DNA from 3 places in the Streptomyces sp. NBC_01224 genome. Region 3 is predicted to be linked to each of the others. Evidence: riboswitches for the same ligand, from Rfam matches in the RefSeq annotation. Region 3 holds a riboswitch; each other region holds the start of a gene.
The links. Region 3 has a riboswitch for cobalamin ahead of OG609_RS44170 (ABC transporter substrate-binding protein). Riboswitches for the same ligand answer to the same signal wherever they lie in the genome.
Positions count from the first base shown of each region.

Region 1: it holds a riboswitch for cobalamin, as region 3 does, so the genes downstream of both, OG609_RS38515 (ABC transporter substrate-binding protein) here and OG609_RS44170 (ABC transporter substrate-binding protein) in region 3, are expected to answer to the same signal.
Region 2: it holds a riboswitch for cobalamin, as region 3 does, so the genes downstream of both, OG609_RS13395 (ribonucleoside-diphosphate reductase subunit alpha) here and OG609_RS44170 (ABC transporter substrate-binding protein) in region 3, are expected to answer to the same signal.

Region 1 covers NZ_CP108529.1:8,498,057-8,500,314, reverse strand. The annotation lists gene OG609_RS38520 (FecCD family ABC transporter permease) at 1-320, opposite strand, end outside; gene OG609_RS38515 (ABC transporter substrate-binding protein) at 374-1,441, opposite strand; cobalamin riboswitch at 1,478-1,665, opposite strand; gene OG609_RS38510 (beta-ketoacyl-[acyl-carrier-protein] synthase family protein) at 1,744-2,258, opposite strand, start outside.
Region 2 covers NZ_CP108529.1:3,128,528-3,130,785, reverse strand. The annotation lists gene OG609_RS13395 (ribonucleoside-diphosphate reductase subunit alpha) at 1-802, opposite strand, end outside; cobalamin riboswitch at 942-1,069, opposite strand; gene mctP (monocarboxylate uptake permease MctP) at 1,224-2,258, opposite strand, start outside.
Region 3 covers NZ_CP108529.1:9,622,022-9,624,279, reverse strand. The annotation lists gene OG609_RS44175 (IS3 family transposase) at 1-802, shown strand, start outside; cobalamin riboswitch at 1,057-1,208, shown strand; gene OG609_RS44170 (ABC transporter substrate-binding protein) at 1,248-2,234, shown strand; gene OG609_RS44165 (FecCD family ABC transporter permease) at 2,231-2,258, shown strand, end outside.

The DNA of each region.
Region 1 (2,258 bases), 1.1 Mb from region 3:
ACGCCGAGGACGAACGGGTCGGCGAGCGGGTTGCGGAGCAGGGACTGCATGACGGTCCCGCACACCGCGAGCCCGGCGCCGCACACCGCGGCGAGCAGGGTACGCGGCATGCGCAGGTTCCAGATGATGCCGTCCCGGATCGGGGTGAGCCGTGACCGGCCCCAGCCGAGGTGGGAGGCGACCGTGGACCAGACGTCGGCGACGGAGATACGGGCGGGGCCGATGGTGACGGCGACCGCGACGGACAGCACGAGCAGTGCGATGCCACAGGCCCATAGGGCTCCCCCGCGCAGCTTCCGTAGCCCCGTGCCACTGCGCACGGCTGCTTCAAAGGCCCGTGACGCGTCCACCGCCGTGGCCCGTTCGGTGTCCGTCACCCCGCGAATCCGAATGTGCGCAGCGCGGCGGCGACGCGTTCCACACCCTCGACCGTCCGGATGGACGGGTTCATGGCCTGGCCGCTCAACAGGACGTACCGCTTGTGCCTGACGGCGTCCATGTTCTTCGTGACGGGGTTGGACTCCAGGAATTCGATCTTCTTCGCGGCGCTCTCGGCGGTCTGTGCCTTGCGGGTCAGGTCTCCGATGACCAGGACGTCGGGGTTGCGGTCGGCGACGGTCTCCCAGCTGATCTGGGGCCATTCCTCATGGGTGTCGTCGAAGACGTTCTTCGCGCCGAGTTCCCTGGTGATGATGCCGGGCGCTCCACAGCAGCCGGCCAGGTACGGGGCCTTGGAGTCGGAGAACCAGTAGAGGAGGGTGGCGTCGGAGGCGTCGATGCCCTCGGTCGCCTTCTTCACCCGGGCCCGCAGCTGCGCCACGAGTGTGTCGCCGCGTTTCCGCACGCCGAACACCTCGGCCAGGTCGCGCACTTCGTCGTAGACGCTGTCCATGGTCAGTGGCGCAGTACGGGCTCCGTCGCCGCCGCCGCTGTTGTCCTTGCCGGTGCAGTCGGCGGGCGAGACATAGGTGGGGACGCCGAGATCCTCGAACTGTTCGCGGGGTGCAACGCCGCCCTTGGCCAGCGTCGACTCGAATGACGCGCTGATGAAGTCGGGTTCCTGGTCGAGGACCTTCTCCGACGACGGCCGGTTGTCCGCGATCCTGGGAACCTCGGCGTTGGCCTTCTCCAGGCTCTTCATCACCGGGTCGGTCCAGGTCGAGGTGGCGGCCAGCCGGTCGGCGAGGCCGAGGGAGAGCAGGATCTCCGTCGATCCCTGGTCGACCGAAACGGCCCGGTGCGGTGCGGCTTCGACGGTGACGGTGCGTCCACAGTTCTTCAGCGTCACGGGGTATCCGTCGGCGGAGCCGGACTTCGCGGCAGAGCTGCTCGTTCCGCCCCCGCAGGCGGTCAGCAGGACAAGTCCCGCCGAGAGCAGGGCAATGGCACGGACAGGGCTGGCTATGGACGGCACGGAGTCCCTCTGCGTCTCGGGGCTCATGCGCGGAGCCCGGTGTACGGAGTCCTGCGCCCCGGTACCGGGTCGCAGGTGCCAGCAGGTCTTCGGACTCGGGCTCCTACGGACGGGGCGCCTTCCCAGGACACTCGCGGGTGTCCCAGTGGCCGTGGCCCCGCCCGTCCCCCTCACCGCTGCGCGTCAGTTCCGGATTCTCACCGGATTCCCTGACCCCTACGTGGAGTTTGACTGGCTTCGGCAAGCTATCACGAGCCTCCGCGCAGCTCATGGGCGGTGTGGCCGGTGGTACGCCGGGCTGTGCTCCCGTCGCACCACCCGCCCGATGCCTATGGACGCTGAAGAGCGATCACGGCGTTGTGCCCGCCGAAGCCGAAGGAGTGGCTGACGGCGCGCCGGATGGGCTGCCGCAGGGGTTGCCCGGTGACGCAGTTGATGTCGAACTCGGGCGCAGGGGCGTCCAGATTGGCGATCGGCGGTACGACTCCGCGCTGGAGCGTCAGGACGGTCAGTCCGGCCTCGATCGCTCCGGCCGCCCCCATGCAGTGCCCGAGTACGCCCTTCGGGGCGGTGACGGGCGGCCGGTGCGGGTAGACCCGGCCGATGAGGGCTGCCTCGGTGGCGTCGTTGATCGGTGTCGCCGTGCCGTGTGCGTTGACGTGCTCGACGTCCTCGGCCGCCCAGCCCGCGTCGCGCAGCGCGGCCTCGACCGCGGCCTGGGCGACCGCGCCGGACGGGTGCGGGCTTGTGGGGTGGTGGGCGTCGGTGGTGGCGCCGGTGCCCGCGAGCAGTGCCCGCGGCGCGGCGCCCCGGGCGACGGCGTCGTCCGCCCGTTCCAGCACCA
Region 2 (2,258 bases), 6.5 Mb from region 3:
ACGAGAGGCCGATTCCGCCCGCGTGCTTGGAGAGCCGCGCCACCTGGTGGTAGCGGTCGTAGATCGAGTCGAGCTCGTCGAGCGGGGAGTCCAGCAGATAGCAGGAGGACATCTGCGGATGGCGGGTGCCGGAGTTGAACAGGGTCGGCGAGGACGGCAGGTAGTCGAGCCGGCTCATCAGCCCGTACAGTGCCGCGACTTCGTCCAGGGCGCGCTTCGAGTCGTCCTCGGCGAGCCCGGCCGCGACGCGCAGCATGAAGTGCTGCGGCGTCTCGATGACCTGGCGGGTGTGCGGGTGACGCAGCAGATAGCGGCTGTGCAGGGTCCGCAGCCCGAAGTAGCCGAAGCGGTCGTCGGCGCCGTCGGCCAGCGAACGCTCCACCAGCGCGTCGAGTGCGGCCGCGTGCAGCGCGACGAACTCGGCGGTACGGTCCGCGATCAGGCCCTCGCGGTGCCCGACGGCGACCGAGGCGGAGAAGGAGACCGCGCCCTGGCCCGCCGCCTCGTCCGCGACGGTGCGGGTCAGTAGCCTGGCCGCGAGCCGGGAGTAGGCGGGGTCCTCGGAGATCAGCCCCGCGGCGGCCTCCGTTGCCAGCGAACGCAACTCCGCCTCGTCCGACCGGGCGCTACGGCCGCGCAGCGCGGCGGCGGCGACGCGACCGGGGTCGGTGTCGGGCAGATCGACGGTGAGGTCGGTCAGGGTACGCAGCAGTGCGGTCCCCGGTCCGTCGTGTGCGGTTCCCTCGGACTCGGCCGCTTCGGACACAGCGACTGAAGCCGGATCGGCTGGCGCGATGGTCACGTGGTGCTCTCCCTCGCTCGGCTCGGGGCCGGCGGGGAGCGGGGCAGCCGGGCAGAGGCGGGCCCGCGTCGGGGCAGCACTCATTACGGCGTCCACCGGCCCATCCGCGAGGCCCGGACGTCTGGCATCCGGTTCGGTCGAGCCGGATGCGCTGTCGGCAGGTCCTCGGACTTACTTGAGGGTGCGCAAAAGCGCACCGAATACACCGTTGCGGGACAGTTCCGGATTCGCACCGGATTTCCCTGCGGCGACAGCGAGCACGAGCATACATGTGGGGGCCGTCCGATGAGACAGCCCCCACATGTTGTGTCGCGCAACAGAATTCGGGAGGCGCGCAGGGCCGCCGCTGAGCGCACGGACGGCCCGCCGCGCCCTGCTGGAGGGGCCTCGACGGGCCGTCGTACGGCCGTGGGAGCGGCCGTCAGTGGCCGCCGCCCGGCGCCCCTGCCGTGGCCGGCGGGAGCTCCACCTGGACGCCCTTGTCGCCCGCGTCGGCCGTGTAGTCGGCCGGGGAGGTCTCGTCGATCCCGGCGGGTGCCTTCACGGCGTTCAGGACGAAGGTGAGCACCACCGTCACCACCACGTTCAGCACGAACGCGGTCAAGCCGATGTAGCCGATCTCGCCGATGCCCGGGATCTCCTTGGACGACCCGCCGAAGTGAGCCTGGGTCGGGCTCGCGACCCCGTACGCGGCCACCGTCCCGTACACCATGCCGACCGCCCAGCCCGCGAGCAGTGCCCAGCGGTGGAACCAGCGGGTGAACAGGCCGCCGACCAGGGCCGGCATCGTCTGGAGGATCCAGATCCCGCCGAGCAGCTGGAAGTTGATCGCGACCGTCTTGTCCATGGTGAGGACGAAGGCGAGCGCGCCGACCTTCACCAGCAGCGACACCAGCTTGGAGACCTTGGTCTCCTGCTCCGGGGTCGCGTCCGGCTTCAGGAAGTCCTTGTAGATGTTGCGGGTGAAGAGGTTCGCCGCGGCGATCGACATGATCGCGGCGGGCACCAGCGCGCCGATGCCGATGGCGGCGAACGCGACGCCCGCGAACCAGTCCGGGAACATGTTCTCGAACAGCTGCGGGATGGCCAACTGGCCGTTGTCGACCTTGATCCCGGCGGCGATCGCCATGAAGCCGAGCAGCGCCAGCAGGCCCAGCATCAGCGAGTACAGCGGCAGGATCGTGGTGTTGCGCCGGATCACATTGCGGCTGCGGCTGGAGAGCGTCGCCGTGATCGAGTGCGGATACATGAACAGCGCCAGCGCCGAGCCCAACGCCAGTGTGGCGTAACCCCATTGGCCGGCTTCGCCCGGCGCGAGCGCGCCGCGCGGCTTGCCGGTTGCCGGGTTGGTCTGGGAGAACGCATCGCCCGCCTTGGCGAAGATGTCGTCGAAGCCGCCGAGCTTGATCGGGATGTAGATGATCGCCACCACGATGACCAGGTAGATCAGTCCGTC
Region 3 (2,258 bases):
CTACTCCTGGCTGGCGGCCCGGCCGACAGCGGCCGAACGACAGTGCGCCGAGGACGAGTTGAGCGAGGAGATCCGTGAGATCCACGCCTCCTCGCGGGGTGCCTACGGCGCCCCGCGCGTGCACGCCGCGCTGCGGCGCAAGGGACATGCGATCAACCGGAAGAAGGTCGAGCGGATCATGCGCGAGCGCGACATCCGCGGCATCACCCGCCGCAGACGCCGCCACCTGACGCAACAGGACACCAAGGCCGCACCGGCTCCGGACCTGGTCGGCCGCGACTTCACCGCTAACCGGCCCGGCATGAAGCTCGTCGGTGACATCACCTATCTGCCGACGATCGACGGCTGGTGGTATCTCGCGACCGTCATCGACCTGGCGACGCGCGAGGTGATCGGTTACGCGATGGCCGAACACCATCGTGCCGAGCTGGTCACCGACGCGCTGCGGATGGCCGCCGGCCGCGGTGACCTTCAGGGTGGCTGCATCATGCACACCGATCGCGGAAGCGAGTACACGAGTGGCGAATTCCGCCGCGAACTACAGGAGTTGAACCTGAGGCAGAGCATGGGAAGAACCGGCATATGCTACGATAACGCCGCAGCCGAGAGCTTCTTCGGACTGCTGAAAGCGGAGATCGGCACCGCCGTCTGGGAGAGCCGCGAGGCGGCCCGCGCTGACATCTTCCGCTTCATCGAGGTCGAGTACAACCGCACCAGGCTCCGCAAGCACCCCGAGTTCGGGTACCTCACCCCACTCGAAACCCGAGCCAGGCTGCAGCACGACTTCACCCCCGCAGCGTAAGCAACCGCTGTCCAAGACCAGGGGGGAACTTCACCGGCCGCATCATCCGGGCCGATGTCCACGACACCGACACCTTGGAGCCCCTGCGGATCAACTTGGACGAATACACCGGCGACTGGTCCTTGCACACGGCCCGCCCCCGACCGACTGACCGGACACGAAGCCGGGCCCTCAGGGCAGCTCACATCGACCTCGCCGCTCTGCGAGTGTCTCCCGTAGCTGTGAACAACTGCTGCGCGCGTCGTGTGCAAAGCCACCCTGCCGGAATACGCGGTCTGACAGAATGGCCTCCGAAAACTCAGGCGACGCGCGTCAGGAAACCGGTGTGAATCCGGTACGGTCCCGCCACTGTGACCGGGCTGCAGCAGCCCGGAAGCCAGATACTGGCCGCGCCGCCTTCTCGTACGACCCAGGGGACGAGGACATCCCCCGGAAAGGCTCGGCCATGCCCCCGATACGCCGTGTACCACTCGCGCTCATACCCCTGCTTCTGCTGCCGCTCACCGGCTGCGGCTCCGGAACGGGCGGTGTGGGCAAGGCAGAGGCCGCACCGGCCGTCGACGGTTTTCCCTACACGGTCACCAACTGCGGTACGAAGGCGACCTTCGACGCCCCGCCGAAGCGGGTCGTCACCATGAACCAGCACGTCACCGAGATCATGCTGGCCCTCGGGCTTCAGGACCGGCTGGCCGGGACGGCCTACCTGGACGACAGAATCCTGCCGAAGTACCGGTCCGCATATGCCAGGACCAAGGTGCTCGCGAAGGAGTACCCCTCCAAGGAAGTGCTGCTCGGCGCCAACCCCGACTTCGTCTACGGCGGGTACAACAGCGCTTTCGACATGACCAAGGGCCAGGACCGGGCGGGGCTCCAGAAGGACGGCATCAACACCCGGCTGAACATCGAGAACTGCACCAAGGGCAAGGTCGGTATCGATCAGCTCGCCACCGAGATCACCCAAGTCGCCAGGATCTTCGGCGTACCGGAGCGCGGCAAGAAGCTGCTTGCCGAGGAGCGACAGAAGATCGCGGCGGTCGAGGCAGATCTCAAGGGCTCCTCGCGTCCCTCGGTGTTCGTGTACGACTCCGGCGACAGCTCTGCGTTCACCGCTGGCGGTAAGGGCATCGGCAACGAGATCGTCCGGCTCGCCGGGGGCAGGAACGTCTTCGCGGATCTCGACGCCACCTTCGGCGACGTCTCCTGGGAGCAGGTCATCAAGCGCAAGCCCGAGGTGGTCGTGATCTACGACTACGGAGGCACCACGGTGGCGGCCAAGAAAAAGCGGCTGCTGAACGATCCGGCGCTCGCGGACGTGCCGGCGGTCAAGAACAAGAAGTTCGCGGTACTCCCGCTGTCCTCGGCCGTGCTCGGTGTCCGGGTCGCCGACGCCGTGCAGGACCTGGCCGGGCAGCTGCACCCCGGCACTCCGTGAGCGCGGAGTCCGCCCGCCCCGGTC